DNA from 2 places in the Kitasatospora sp. NPDC085464 genome. Region 2 is predicted to be linked to the other one. Evidence: predicted binding sites of a transcription regulator. Region 2 holds the regulator's gene; the other holds the start of a gene.

Region 1 (7,618 bases), on a different contig from region 2:
CCCCCTCCCCCCAGGGCCCGCCCCTCGGGCCCCGGCTTCCCCTTCAGCACCGAGCGGAGCGCGGCGAGCCGGCGTTCCGCCTCGGTGGCCACCGCCCGCAGCCGCGCGGCCTCGGCGGCCAGCGCACCGCGGCCGGCGTCCGTCAGCGCGTAGGTGCGCCGGGCGCGGCCGTCCACCACCTCCTCGGCCGCGACCTCGATCAGGCCCTGGCCCAGCAGCCGGTCGAGCGCTCCGTAGAGCGTGCCGGTGCGCATCTTGACCCGGCCCTCCGAGATCACGGCGATCTCCTGGATGAGCGCGTAGCCGTGCCTCGGGGCATCGGCGAGCGCGGTGAGCAGAAGCAGTGTCGGCTCCTGCATGGAGCGTTCTGTCATGGTCCACATATATCGCCCGACGGCATATACCGTCCACCTGAATCGCCGGACAGAATGGAACCCATGACGATCTCCGAGGAACTGCTCCCCGCCTGGACCGCCCTGCTGCACCGCTGCGACGCCGCGACCGACCCCGAACCGTACGGCCGGGAGCTGCTGCGCCGCTGGTCGGAGCCGCAGCGCCGGTACCACACCCGGGAACACCTGAGCGCGGTCCTGCGGCACGTCGACGACCTGGCCGGGCACGCCGCCGACCCGGACGCCGTCCGCCTCGCGGCCTGGTTCCACGACGCCGTCTACCGGCCCGACCGCAGCGAGAACGAGGAGCGCAGCGCCGCCCTGGCCGTCCGGGCCCTCACCGCCGCCAGCCTGCCCGCCGCCCGGGTGGCCGAGGTCGAACGGCTCGTCCTGCTCACCGTCACCCACGACCCCGCACCGGGCGACCGCGACGGCGAGGTGCTCTGCGACGCGGACCTCGCCGTCCTCGGCGGCACCCCCGAGGCGTACGCGGCGTACGCGGCCGCCGTCCGGGAGGAGTACGGCTTCGTCCCCGAGCCGGACTTCCGCGCCGGCCGCGCCGCCGTGCTGCGCGGGCTCCTGGCACTGCCCGCGCTCTACCGCACCCCGGCCGCCCGCGAGCGCTTCACGGACGCCGCCCACGGCAACCTGGCGGCCGAACTCCGCCGCCTGGAGGGTTGAGCAGCCTCCCCCGGACCAGCCCCCTCGGACCAGCTTCCCCCGGACCGGATTTCCTCAGACCAGCTTCCCGACCGGCGCCACCACCGCGCCCTGCTTGCCGCACACCCAGTGCGGCTCCGGCCCCAGCTCGGGCTCCACGCTCAGCGCGTGCGGGTCCCCGTCGGCCGCGCACCCGGTGCACAGCGGCCAGCGCCCGTACGCCTCCAGCAGCGCGTCCTGGACGTCCTGGGCGACCAGCCCGAGCACGTACTCGGTGCCGTCCGGCCACTGCTCCAGCCACCAGCGGCGGTGCGTCACCGCCTGCTCCACCAGCGAGACGACGGCGGCGTCCGCCACGTCCCGCGCGGTGAGGTCGGCCAGGATCAGTGCCCGCGCGTTGTGCAGGGCGGTCTCGATGTCGTCAGCTGCCATCCGTCCATTCTCCGTCGGCGCGCCGGAACGCGGAAACGCCGCGTGGGCGGCTCCCCGAAGGGAACCGCCCACGCGGACGAGGAACGAACCGATCCGATCGAAGCGATCAGGATCAGAAGTCCATGTCACCGCCCGGCATGCCGCCGCCGGCGGCCGCGGAGGCCTTCTCCGGCTTGTCGGCGATGACGGCCTCGGTGGTGAGGAACAGCGCCGCGATGGAGGCGGCGTTCTGCAGCGCGGAGCGGGTGACCTTGGCCGGGTCGATGATGCCCGCGGCGACCAGGTCGACGTACTCGTTGGTGGCGGCGTTCAGGCCGTGACCGGCGGGGAGGTTGCGCACCTTCTCCACCACGACGCCACCCTCCAGGCCGGCGTTGGTCGCGATCTGCTTGATCGGGGCCTCCAGCGCGACCTTGACGATGTTGGCACCGGTGGCCTCGTCGCCGTCCAGCTCCAGCTTGTCGAAGGCGACACCGGCCTGCAGCAGGGCGACGCCACCACCGGCGACGATGCCCTCCTCGACGGCGGCCTTGGCGTTGCGGACGGCGTCCTCGATGCGGTGCTTGCGCTCCTTGAGCTCCACCTCGGTGGCCGCGCCGGCCTTGATGACGGCCACGCCGCCGGCCAGCTTGGCGAGGCGCTCCTGGAGCTTCTCGCGGTCGTAGTCCGAGTCGCTGTTCTCGATCTCGGCGCGGATCTGGTTCACGCGGCCCGCGACCTGCTCGCTGTCGCCGCCACCGTCGACGATGGTGGTCTCGTCCTTGGTGATGACCACCTTGCGGGCGGTGCCCAGCAGGTCGATGCCGGCGTTCTCCAGCTTGAGGCCGACCTCCTCGGAGATCACGGTGCCACCGGTGAGGATGGCGATGTCGCCGAGCATGGCCTTGCGGCGGTCGCCGAAGCCCGGGGCCTTGACGGCGACGGACTTGAAGGTGCCGCGGATCTTGTTCACGACCAGGGTCGACAGGGCCTCGCCCTCGACGTCCTCGGCGATGATGACGAGCGGCTTGCCGCTCTGCATGACCTTCTCCAGCAGCGGGAGCAGGTCCTTGACCGAGCCGATCTTGGAGTTGGCGATGAGGATGTACGGGTCCTCGAACGTCGCCTCCATGCGCTCCAGGTCGGTGGCGAAGTAGGCGGAGATGTAGCCCTTGTCGAAGCGCATGCCCTCGGTGAGCTCAAGCTCCAGGCCGAAGGTGTTGCTCTCCTCGACGGTGATGACGCCTTCCTTGCCGACCTTGTCCATGGCCTCGGCGATCAGCTCGCCGATCTGGGTGTCGGCGGCGGAGATGGAGGCGGTGGAGGCGATCTGCTCCTTGGTCTCCACGTCCTTGGCCTGGGCCAGCAGCTGGTCGGAGACGGCCGCGACGGCCTTCTCGATGCCGCGCTTCAGGGCCATCGGGTTGGCGCCGGCGGCGACGTTGCGCAGACCCTCGCGAACCAGGGCCTGGGCGAGCACGGTGGCGGTGGTGGTGCCGTCACCCGCGACGTCGTCCGTCTTCTTGGCGACCTCCTTGACGAGCTCCGCACCGATCTTCTCGTACGGGTCTTCGAGCTCGATCTCCTTGGCGATGGAGACACCGTCGTTGGTGATCGTGGGGGCGCCCCACTTCTTCTCCAGCACGACGTTGCGACCCTTGGGGCCGAGCGTGACCTTCACTGCGTCGGCGAGCTGGTTCATGCCACGCTCAAGGCCGCGGCGAGCTTCCTCATCAAAGGCGATGATCTTGGCCATCAGAAGTGGTCCTCCGGGACACGGTCGACTGCTCGGACCAAGGGGTGCCCGCGACGGACGGCCCTGGTGTGCGGGGGTCTTTTCCCCTACCGCTCCCGGGGGCCTCACCGACCCGGTCCGCTGTCACTCTCACGCTGTGAGTGCTAACGCCAATGATTAGCACTCCGGGTGGTCGAGTGCAAGCCCAATCGCCAACCCGCGAGCCGCCGCTGGGACCACCCCCGGGGCCGCCCGGGAACGGCGACGGGCCCGTACGACGCGTGTCGTACGGGCCCGTCGAGAAGCGAGCGGTCACCAGCCGTGGGCCGCGCCGAGCTCCTGGAGTCGGAAGGGGTCAGACCGCCGCGCGAACCATGTCCGCCTGCGGGCCCTTCTGTCCCTGGGAAATCTCGAACTCGACCCGCTGGCCCTCCTCAAGGGTGCGGTAGCCGTCCATCTGGATCGCGCTGTAGTGGACGAAGACGTCCGCACCACCGTCGACCGCGATAAAGCCGTAGCCCTTCTCCGCGTTGAACCACTTGACGGTGCCCTGAGCCATTCCGAACTCCCCTAGTGCTGTGCTGGCCCTTCACGCGCCCGCAGGTCGCGGGCCCGGGTTGGTTGACGGCCCACCCGGGGAACCCCCCCTGGGCGCAGCCGTGCACGCCGCAACCCTCCGCGCGGAACGCCCAACGGGCTCCGGTGAGCGGGTGATTGCGTCGACCGCCGCTGAATGTATCCGGACCGAAGCCCTCTGCAACAGGGTCAACCGCCGGTAATTCCGCCCCGCCGGCAAGGGACAGGACGGGCCGAACCGGAAAAATCTCGGCATTCCACGCGGGACATAGCGGACGAATTACCCAAATCCCCGCGGTAATTCTGACATCGGCCTGACATGTTTCACGGCCCGGTCCCATCGGCCGGGCCCTGCCCGGCGGAACGCCGCGAACGGCCGAGAGGGAACCCCTGTTCCCAACCGAGCGACACTCTACTCCGACTCGACCCGGAAATATTCCCGCCGGAATGCAACCGGCCGCCCGTACATACGGAGAGCGGAATTCCGTACGTACGGGCGGCCGAATGGCGCGCGGGACGGCTCAGCAGCCGCCGGCCACCGCCGGAATGATCGAGACGCCGGCGCCGTCCGCGATCTCGGTCGCCAGGCCCTCGGCGAAGCGCACGTCGTCGTCGTTCACGTAGACGTTGACGAAACGGCGCAGCTTGCCGGTGTCGTCCAGGATGCGGGCGGAGATGCCCGCGTGGTTCTTCTCCAGGTCGGCGATGACCTCGCCCAGGGTGGCGCCCTCGGCGGTCACCTCGGCGGCGCCGCCGGTGTAGGTGCGCAGGATGGTGGGGATGCGGACGTTGGCGCTCATGACTCTCCTTGCGGGGGTGCGGCTCTGCGGGGCAGCGGTCGGGGCGGGCACGGGGCCGGCGGCGTGGTTCAGGCGGACGCGAGGCCGGCGGCGCGGAACGCGTCCAGCGTCGGGCGGATGACGGCGCTCATCCCGGCGTCGGAGACGGCGTCCAGGGTCTTCAGGCCGTCGCCGGTGTTGATCGCGACGGTCTCCTTGGCCGGGTCCAGCTGCCCGGTCTCGACCAGCTTCTTCAGCACGCCGACGGTCACCCCGCCCGCGGTCTCGGCGAAGATGCCCTCGGTCCGGGCCAGCAGCCGGATCGCCGCCACGACCTCGGCGTCCGTGACGTCCTCCACCGCGCCGCCCGTGCGGCGGGCGATGTCCAGCACGTACGGGCCGTCGGCCGGGTTGCCGATCGCCAGCGACTTGGCGATGGTGTCCGGCTTGACCGGCTTGATCACGTCCCGGCCGGCCTTGAAGGCGGCCGACACCGGGGAGCAGCCCTCGGCCTGGGCGCCGAAGACCCGGTACGGCCGGTCCTCGACCAGGCCGAGCTTGATCAGCTCCTGCAGCCCCTTGTCGATCTTCGTCAGCTGGGAGCCCGAGGCGATCGGGATCACGATCTGCTCCGGCAGCCGCCAGCCGAGCTGCTCGCAGATCTCGTACGCCAGCGTCTTGGAGCCCTCGCCGTAGTACGGCCGCAGGTTGACGTTGACGAAGCCCCAGCCCTCGCCGGCCGGGTCCCCGATCAGCTCCGAGCAGAAGCGGTTCACGTCGTCGTAGTTGCCCTCGATGCCGACCAGCTCGCCGCCGTACACCCCGGCCATGACGACCTTGCCCTGCTCCAGGTCGTGCGGGATGAACACGCAGGACCGGAAGCCGGCCCGGGCGGCCGCCGCGCCCACCGCACCGGCCAGGTTGCCGGTGGAGGAGCAGGACAGCGTCGTGTAGCCGAACGCCCGCGCCGCCTCGATGGCGCAGGCCACCACGCGGTCCTTGAACGAGTGCGTCGGGTTCCCGGAGTCGTCCTTGATGTGCAGCTGCGCGGTGAAGCCGAGCTCGCGGCCCAGGTTGTCCGCCTTCACCAGCGGGGTCCAGCCCGGGTTCAGGTTGGGCTTGGACGCGACGTCGGCCGGCACCGGCAGCAGCGGCGCGTACCGCCAGACCGAAGTCGGGCCGGCCTCGATCCGCTTGCGCAGCTCCTCGGCGCCCTCGCTGCCGAACTCGTAGGCGATCTCCAGCGGGCCGAAGCACTCCAGGCACGCGAAGCTGGGACCGAGCGGGAAGCGGGTTCCACACTCCCGACAGGACAGGGCGGCGGCGGGGCCGAGGTCCACGGAAACAGGTGCGGCAGTGTCGATAGCCATGACGGCGAGGCCTCTCTCCTCATCTTCCCCGCAGCGCGGACGCGCCACAGGCCGGAATTGGCACCTGTCCCGCCGGGGCCTGTCGTCGACAGCCGCGCGAGAAGGTTGCCGGGACGTCAACGGGCCGTTCCCTCAGTCCCTCTGGATGAGCTTGTGAAATTGTGGTGGTGCTCGACGGCGACCCCGGCGTGCATGGGTCCTACCGCTGTACGAAGACTGTATCCGAAGGCGCCAATCCTGAACGGGACCGTCCGCCACGCGAGATGACCCGTCCCACCCGACCCGCCGAGGAGACTTCCGTGCCCGCCGAACCGACTCCCGAGCTCCTCCCGCAGGCGGCGTCCTGGCTGCGCCGCCGCTCCTGGAGCGCGGCCGACCGGCCGGTCGACACCCTCCTCGCGGCCAAGGAACGCACCGGCCGCACGATCAGCGTCGTCCTCCCCGCCCTGGACGAGGAGGCCACCGTCGGCGACATCGTCCGCACCGTCCGCCGCGAGCTGATGGAACGGCTCCCGCTGGTCGACGAACTCGTCGTTGTCGACTCCGGCTCCACCGACGCCACGGCCGAGGCCGCCGCCGAGGCCGGCGCCCGGGTGGAGCACCGCGACGCCATCCTGCCCCGGCTGCCCGCCGCCCCCGGCAAGGGCGAGGTGCTCTGGCGCTCGCTGCTGGTCACCCGCGGCGACATCGTCTGCTTCGTGGACGCCGACCTGCGCGAGTTCGACCCGGCCTTCGTCTCCGGCATCGTCGGGCCGCTGCTGACCGACGAGTCCATCCAGCTGGTCAAGGCCATGTACGACCGCCCCCTCGAAGTCGCACTGAGCGGCTCCGCCGCGGGGGACCGCGCCGCCGTCCTCCCGGCCGGCGGCGGCCGGGTCACCGAACTCGTCGCCCGCCCCCTCCTCAACCTGCACTGGCCGGAACTCGCCGGCTTCGTCCAGCCCCTCGGCGGCGAGTACGCGGCCCGCCGCTCACTGCTCGAACGGCTGCCCTTCCCCACCGGCTACGGCGTCGAACTCGGCCTGCTCGTCGACGCGTTGGAGCTGGTCGGCCTGGATGCCCTGGCCCAGGTGGACGTCGGCGTCCGGCACCACCGCCACCAGGACGGCCAGGCGCTCGGCCGGATGGCCGCCACCATCTACCGCACCGCGCTCGAACGCCTCGACCGCGCCCACCGGCTCAAGGCCTCCGCCGACCTGGTCCGCCCGGAGCTCACCCAGTTCGCCCGCGACCCGGAGACCCGCGCCTTCCTCGCCCACACCCACCCGGTGACCGCCCTGGAACGCCCCCCGATGCACACCGTCCCCGAATACGCCACCCACCGATGACGGGTTTGCCACGCCGGGCGCCCGGCAACATGCCAACCATGGGCGATCTCACGACCGAACGTTCGAGTGCGACCGGCACCGCCCCCGTCCTGGTGGCCTCCAACCGGGGACCGGTGTCGTTCAGCACCGCCGACGACGGCACGCTGACCCTGCGGCGCGGCGGCGGGGGCCTGGTCTCCGGCCTCTCCGCCATCGACGACCCGAACGCCGTCTGGGTCTGCGCGGCCCTCGGCGCCGCGGACCGCAGAGCCGCCGCGGAAGCCCCCGACGGCCGCCTCGACCTGGCCGGCCACGACGTCGGCGGGCAGGCCGTCCGGATGCTGGACATCGACCCCGAGACCTTCGCCCGCGCCTACAACGGCGTCGC
Region 2 (7,618 bases):
AGCGAGCAGAGCAGCTGCGGCCCGAAGCCGTTCGCCTCCAGCTCGCTGTTGACCGCGTGCAGGTCGTTCACCAGCTCCGGCAGCTCCTGCGGGGAGTGCCGGGCCAGCAGCCAGGAGTAGCCGTAGTCGTCCTTGGAGGCCTCCACCGGCACGCCGCCGCGCTCGGTGTCCGCGTCCAGCAGCGCCCGTACCTGCTGCTCGACCTGCACGAAGGCCGCGCCCTCGACCGCCGCGAAGCAGACCGAGCCGAGCCCGGTGGGGGTGAACCCGGCGCCGGCCTCCAGGGTCAGCGCCGCGGACGGCACGCCGAACAGCTGGTCCAGGTCGGGCTTGACGGGCTTGGTGCGGCCGAACAGGGCGTCCAGGATTCCCACGGCGGTCCTCTCGTGTCGAACGGCGGGCGCGGGCTCAGCGGCCCAGCTGCTCGGTGATCTTCGCCAGCTGCGCCAGCCGCTTCTCCAGCGACGGGTGGGTGGAGAACAGCTGCGAGGCGGCCTCCCGCGCGCTCAGCGCGGGGGCGAAGTAGAAGGCGTTGTACGGCTGCGCCTGGCGCAGGTCCTTGCTGGGGATGGCCGCGATCTGCCCCGTCACCTTGGTCAGGGCCGAGGCGAGCGCGCTGGGCCGGCCGGTGAGCTGCGCGGCGGCGCGGTCGGCCGCCAGCTCGCGGTAGCGGGACAGCAGCCGGGTGAGCAGGAAGCTGATCGCGTAGACGAGCATCGAGACCAGCGGGATGATCAGGGCCACGATGGCCGCGTTCTGGTCGTTGTTGTTGCGCCCGCCGCCCATGAACCCGCCGTACACGGCGATCCGGGTCATCGCGCCGGCGAGCACGCCGAGGAAGCCGGCGATCGTCATCACCGCGACGTCCCGGTGGGCGACGTGCGACAGCTCGTGCGCGAGGACGCCCTCCAGCTCCTCCGGCTCCAGCCGGCGCAGCAGGCCGGTGGTCACGCAGACCACCGCGTTCTGCGGGTTGCGGCCGGTGGCGAAGGCGTTGGGCATGTCGTTGTCGGCGACCGCCACGCGCGGTTTGGGCATGTCGGCCAGGGCGCAGAGCCGGTCGATCGTGCCGTGCAGTTGGGGGAACTCCTCCGGGGTCACCTGGTGGGCGCCCATGGCCCGTTCGGTGATCTTGTCGCTGAACCAGAACTGGGCCACGAACAGCCCGCCGGAGATCAGGACGATCAGCGGCCAGGCGCCGCGCAGCAGCGCGATCAGCAGGCCGGTGAAACCGACGTACAGCAGCCCGATCACGAACATCGTCGCGACCATGCGGCCGGTCAGGCCGCGGTCGGGCGCGAAACGGGTGTGCTGGCCCGAGCTCGACATCGCTTGCTCCTCCATTCGCCGTCGCTTCCGATGCTCCCACCCGGACGGCCCCGGGGCACCACCCGCGCGCCGGTGACCCGTGAACGGGCGGGGCCCCGCGGGCCGTACCCGGAACTGCGGGCAGGATCACGCCGGTCAAGCCGTTCCTGCCGTAGGACCCGGGCCTTACACTGGCAGGTACGGTTTTGGCACTCGTGTGTTCAGAGTGCCAAGGCCGGGGCCTCCCGGAGCGGCCCGCTGCAGCACACAGGGACACACAGGGACACAGACGGACAACGTGCGAAGACGGAGGTGCGTGCCCCATGGCCGGTGAGGTCCGCCAGCTGGACGAACGCAAGCTCGCCGTGCTCCGCGCGATCGTGCAGGACTACGTGGGCACCGAGGAGCCGGTCGGCTCCAAGGCCCTGGTGGAGCGGCACAACCTCGGGGTCTCGCCGGCGACCGTCCGCAACGACATGGCGGCGCTGGAGGAGGAGGGCTACATCCACCAGCCGCACACCAGCGCCGGCCGCATCCCGACCGACAAGGGGTACCGCCTCTTCGTCGACAAGCTCGCCGAGATCAAGCCGATGAGCGCCCCCGAGCGCCGGGCGATCCGGCACTTCCTGGACGGCGCGGTCGACCTGGACGACGTGGTCGCGCGCACCGTGCGGCTGCTCGCCCAGCTGACCCGGCAGGTCGCGGTGGTGCAGTACCCGTCGCTGACGCGCTCGACCGTCCGGCACATCGAGCTGGTGGCGCTGGCCCCGGCCAAGGTGATGCTGGTGCTGATCACCAACACCGGCCGGGTCGAGCAGCGGATGGTCGACTGCCCGGGCACGGTCGGCGAGACCGTCCTGGCGGACCTGCGGACGGCGCTCAACACCGGAGCCGCCGGCCGCCGCCTCCCGGAGGTCCCGGGCGTGCTGGAGGAGCTCCCGGCGATGTTCGAGCCGGCCGACCGGCCGACCGTCAGCACGGTCCTGGCGACCCTGTTCGAGACGCTCGCGGAACAGAACGAGGAGCGGATCATGCTGGCCGGCACGGCCAACCTGACCCGCTTCGGCCACGACTTCCCCCTCACCATCCAGCCGGTGCTGGAGGCCCTGGAGGAGCAGGTCATCCTGCTCCGCCTCCTGGGTGAGACCAACGATGCCGCGATGACGGTCCGGATCGGGCGGGAGAACGCCTACGAAGGGCTGAATTCCACCTCGGTCGTGTCCGTCGGTTACGGTTCGGGCGACGAGAGCGTGGCCAAACTGGGTGTGATCGGTCCGACCCGGATGGACTACCCAGGCACAATGGGGGCGGTGCGGGCGGTAGCGCGGTACGTGGGTCAGATCCTGGCCGAGTCGTAGCAAACGTCGCCGTTGGACGACCAACGGCGTCCAGTCGCAGCACTACTACAGGCGGAACAAGCGGAGCATTTGGTGGCCACGGACTACTACGCGGTACTCGGCGTCCGACGGGATGCGGGGCAGGACGAGATCAAGAAGGCGTTCCGGCGCCTGGCACGCGAACTGCACCCGGACGTCAACCCGGACCCGAAGACGCAGGAGCGGTTCAAGGAGATCAACGCCGCCTACGAGGTGCTCTCCGACCCGCAGAAGCGCCAGGTCTACGACCTCGGCGGCGACCCGCTGTCCCCGGGCGGCGGTGGCGGCGCGGGCGGCTTCGGCGCCGGCGCGGCGGGCTTCGGCTTCTCCGACATCATGGACGCCTTCTTCGGCGCCGCGGCCGGCCAGCGCGGCCCGCGCTCGCGCACCCGCCGCGGCCAGGACGCCATGATCCGGCTGGAGATCACCCTGGAGGAGGCCGCCTTCGGCACCACCAAGGAACTCCAGGTCGACACCGCCGTCACCTGCACCACCTGCAGCGGCGAGGGCGCGGCCCCCGGCACCACCGCGCAGACCTGTGACATGTGTCGCGGCAAGGGCGAGGTCTCCCAGGTCACCCGGTCCTTCCTGGGCCAGGTCATGACCTCCCGCCCCTGTCCGCAGTGCCAGGGCTTCGGCACCGTCGTGCCGACCCCGTGCCCGGAGTGCGCCGGCGACGGCCGGGTCCGCGCCCGCCGCACGCTGACCGTCAAGATCCCGGCCGGTGTCGACAACGGCACCCGGATCCAGCTGGCCGGCGAGGGCGAGGTCGGCCCCGGCGGCGGCCCGGCCGGCGACCTCTACGTCGAGATCGCCGAGACCACCCACGCCATCTTCCAGCGGCGCGGGGACGACCTGCACTGCACCGTCACCATCCCGATGACGGCGGCCTCGCTCGGCACCCAGGTGCCGCTGCAGACCCTGGACGGCCTGGAGGAGGTCGACATCCGGCCCGGCACCCAGTCCGGCCAGTCGATCCCGCTGCACGGCCGCGGCATCACCCACCTGCGCGGGGGCGGCCGGGGCGACCTGATAGTGCACGTCGAGGTGAAGACGCCCACCAAGCTCGACGCCGAGCAGGAGGAACTGCTGCGCCGCCTCGCGGTGCTGCGCGGCGAGGAGCGGCCGTCCGGCCAGTTCGCGCCGGGCCAGCAGGGCCTGTTCTCCCGCCTGAAGGACGCCTTCAACGGCCGGTAGCCGTCCGCGGAGGGGTGCCGGGGACCACCCGGCACCCCTTTCGCGTGCCCGATCCACCCCCTCCCGGAGGTTCCCCGCATGACCGCGCCCGTCTTCGTCGTCGAGACCGAGCGGATCGCCACCGCCGCGCCCGGCACCCTGGTGCGCCTGGACGGCCCCGAGGGCCGGCACGCGGCCGCCGTGAAGCGGCTGACGGCCGGCGAGGCGGTGACCCTCGCCGACGGGCTGGGACTCGGCGTGGACGGGACGGTCGCCGAGGTGCTCGGCAAGGACGCGATCGACGTGGCCGTCACCGCGGTGCGCCGCGAGCCGGAGCCCGCGCCGCGGATCGTCGTCGTCCAGGCGCTGCCCAAGGGTGACCGCGGCGAGCTGGCCGTCGAGACCATGACCGAGGTCGGCGTGGACGCGGTGATCCCGTGGGCGGCCTCGCGCTGCATCACCCAGTGGAAGGGCGAGCGCGGCGCCAAGGCGCTCGCCAAGTGGCGGGCCACCGCCCGCGAGGCGGGCAAGCAGTCCCGCCGGCTGCGCTTCCCCGAGGTGCACGACCCGATGACCACCAGGCAGCTGGCTCCCGTCCTGGCGCGGGCCGCGTTCGCCGCCGTGCTGCACGAGGAGGGCGCCGAGCCGCTGGCGCACGCCGCGCTGCCCGGCAGCGGCGACCTCGTGCTCGTCGTCGGCCCGGAGGGCGGGGTCTCCCCGGAGGAGCTGGCCGCGTTCGCCGAGGCGGGCGCCCGGCCGTACCGGCTGGGGCCCTCGGTGCTGCGCACCTCCACCGCCGGGGTGGCCGCCGGCGCGCTGCTGCTCGGGCGCACCGGCCGCTGGGCCTGAGGCCCGTCCGGCCCCGTGCCCGGTCGGGGCCCGTACTACGACTCCGCGGCGGCGTCCAGCGGGCTCGCCCGACCGGCCCGACTCTGCCGAAAAGCCCGGCGGCTCGTACGCGCACGTGCCTACGCTGGCCGCGTGACGGACTCCCTGAGCACCCCCGCGGGCGCCTACCTGCGCCACCCCCACCTGCACGGCGACCTGGTCACCTTCGTCGCCGAGAACGACCTGTGGCTCGCCCCGCTGGAGGGCGGCCGGGCCTGGCGGCTGACGGCCGACCACCTGCCGGTCCACGACCCCCGGTTCTCCCCGGACGGGCGGCACATCGCCTTCACCTCCGCCCGGGACGGCGCGCCCGAGGTGCACGTGGTGCCGGTGGACGGCGGCCCGTCGCGCCGGCTCACCCACTGGGGCAGCGGCCAGACCCGGGTGCAGGGCTGGACGGCCGACGGCCGCCCGATCGCCACCACCACCGCCGGCCAGGCCACCCTGCGCCGTACCTGGGCGCACGCCGTGCCGCTGGACGGCGGCGAGCCCGCCCGGCTGCCGTACGGGCCGATCGGCGGGATCGCCTTCGAACCGGGCGGCGACCGGGTGCTGCTGGCGAGCGCGGCGATCCGCGAACCGGCCTGGTGGAAGCGCTACCGGGGCGGGCGGGCCGGCAAGCTGTGGATCGGCCGGGACGAGTTCGTCCGCGTCCACGAGGAGGTGGACGGCCAGCTGTCCTCGCCGCTGTGGGTCGCTGGGCCCCTCCTGCCCGATGGCGGGCAAGGAGGGAGGATCGCGTTCCTCTCCGACCACGAGGGCGTCGGCGAGCTGTGGTCCAGCCTCCCGGACGGCTCCGACCTGCGCCGCCACACCGCCGACCCGGACGGCTTCTACGCCCGCAACGCCGCCACCGACGGCACCCGGGTGGTGTTCCACCGGGCCGGCGACGTCTGGCTGCTGGACGACCTGGAGGGCGCCGAGCCGCGCCGCCTGGAGGTCCGGCTGGCCGGCCCGCGCACCGGCCTGCGCCCCCGGCCGGTGCCCGCTGCGCACTGGCTGGAGTCCGTCGCCCCCGACCGCACCGGCCGGGCCAGCGCCGTCGTGGTGCGCGGCAGCGTGCACTGGCTGACCCACCGGGAGGGCCCGGCCCGGGTGCTGGACGAGACGCCGGGGGTGCGCGGGCGGCTGGTCCGGGTGGTGCCCGGCGAGGACGGCGCGCAGGGCGTGCTGTGGGTGTCCGACGCCGAGGGCGAGGACGCCCTGGAGTTCGCGCCCGCCGTGCACGGCGCCGAGCGCCGCCGGCTGGCCGCCGGACAGCTCGGCCGGGTCAACTCGCTGGCCGTCTCCCCGGACGGCAAGCAGGCCGCGCTCGGCGTGCACGACGGCCGGGTGCTGCTGGTGGCGCTCGCCGACGGCACCGTGCACGAGCTGGACCGCAGCACCGACGGCGAGGTCGGCGGGCTGGTCTTCAGCCCGGACTCCGCCTGGCTGGCCTGGTCGCGGCCGGTGCCGGGGCTGGGGCCGTTCTCGCTGCGCCAGATCGTGCTGGCCAACCTGGCCACCCGCACCGTCAGCGAGGCCACCCAGCAGCGCTTCATCGACACCTCGCCGGCCTTCACCGCGGACGGCCGGTACCTGGCGTTCCTGTCGGTGCGCAACTTCGACCCGGTCTACGACTCGCACGTCTTCGACCTGTCGTTCCCCAACGGCTGCCGCCCGTACCTGATCACCCTGGCCGCCGACACGCCGTCCCCGTTCGGGCCGCAGCGGGCCGGGCGCCCGCTCGGCGGGGAGGAGGACGAGCCCCGGGCCAAGAAGGCGGACGGCGAGGAGGGCGGCACCGACTCGGCGCCGGTGACCCGGGTGGACCTGGACGGCATCGCCGACCGGATCGTCCCCTTCCCGGTCGAGGGCGGCCTGTTCGGCACCCTGCGGGCCGCCAAGGACGGCGTGCTGTGGACGAGGGTCCCGCTGCTCGGCGAACTCGGCGACGAGGCAGCCTCGTTGGAGGACGAACGGCCGCGGCCGGTGCTGGAGCGCTTCGACCTGAAGAAGCGCCGGGTCGAGCAACTGGTGCACGACGTCGACGGCTTCGCGGTCAGCGGGGACGGCAGCCGGGTCGCCGTGCTCGACGAGGGCGAGCTGCGGATCGTGCCGGCCGACCACAAGGCGGCCGGCGAGGACGACGAGACCGCCGTGGACCTCGCCCGGCTGCGCGTCACCGTCGACCCGGCGGCCGAGTGGCGGCAGATGTTCGCCGAGAACGGCCGGCTGATGCGGGACAACTTCTGGCGCCCCGACCTCGCCGGCGTGGACTGGGCCGGCGTGCTGGAGCGCTACCGGCCGCTGGTGGAGCGGGTCGGCTCGCACGACGACCTGGTCGACCTGCTCTGGGAGGTGCACGGCGAACTCGGCACCTCGCACGCCTACGTGGTGCCCTACGGTTCGCACACCGAGCCCGCCCGCCGCCAGGGCCTGCTCGGCGCGGACCTCGTGAAGGACGGCGAGCAGTGGCGGATCGCCCGGATCCTGCCCGGCGAGTCCTCCGACCCGCGGGCCCGCTCGCCGCTGGCCGCGCCCGGCGCGGCGATCCGCCCGGGCGACGCGGTCCTGGCGGTCAACGGCCGCCCGGTGGACCCGGTCACCGGCCCCGCCCCGCTGCTGGCCGGCACCGCCGGGCAGCCGGTGGAGCTGACTGTGGCCGGCAAGGACGGCACCGACCGGCGCCACCCGGTGGTCGTCCCGCTCGCCGACGACGAGGCGCTGCGCTACCACGACTGGGTGGCCGGCCGACGGGCCGCCGTGCGCGAACTGTCCGACGGCCGGCTCGGCTACCTGCACGTCCCCGACATGCAGACCACCGGCTGGGCCCAGATCCACCGCGACCTGCGCTCGGAGATGGCCAGGGAGGGCGTGATCGTCGACAT

Evidence for each region. Region 2 encodes HrcA, which represses chaperone genes, less so after heat shock. Its sites were predicted from a motif close to TTNGCACTCNGNNNNNCNGAGTGCNAA; they were not measured.
Region 1: the regulator HrcA is predicted to act here: its motif matches at 3,376-3,402, upstream of groL (chaperonin GroEL).

Annotation. Positions count from the first base shown of each region.
Region 1 covers NZ_JBITTM010000020.1:73,034-80,651, reverse strand. The annotation lists gene ACIGG8_RS19425 (PadR family transcriptional regulator) at 1-374, opposite strand, end outside; gene ACIGG8_RS19420 (hypothetical protein) at 438-1,073, shown strand; gene ACIGG8_RS19415 (hypothetical protein) at 1,128-1,484, opposite strand; gene groL (chaperonin GroEL) at 1,597-3,219, opposite strand; gene ACIGG8_RS19405 (cold-shock protein) at 3,554-3,757, opposite strand; gene ACIGG8_RS19400 (MoaD/ThiS family protein) at 4,296-4,574, opposite strand; gene thrC (threonine synthase) at 4,643-5,923, opposite strand; SAM riboswitch class I at 5,940-6,075, opposite strand; gene ACIGG8_RS19390 (glucosyl-3-phosphoglycerate synthase) at 6,223-7,251, shown strand; gene ACIGG8_RS19385 (trehalose-6-phosphate synthase) at 7,290-7,618, shown strand, end outside.
Region 2 covers NZ_JBITTM010000021.1:122,418-130,035, reverse strand. The annotation lists gene ACIGG8_RS20400 (hypothetical protein) at 1-374, opposite strand, end outside; gene htpX (zinc metalloprotease HtpX) at 409-1,329, opposite strand; gene hrcA (heat-inducible transcriptional repressor HrcA) at 1,632-2,666, shown strand; gene dnaJ (molecular chaperone DnaJ) at 2,739-3,881, shown strand; gene ACIGG8_RS20380 (16S rRNA (uracil(1498)-N(3))-methyltransferase) at 3,960-4,709, shown strand; gene ACIGG8_RS20375 (S41 family peptidase) at 4,842-7,618, shown strand, end outside.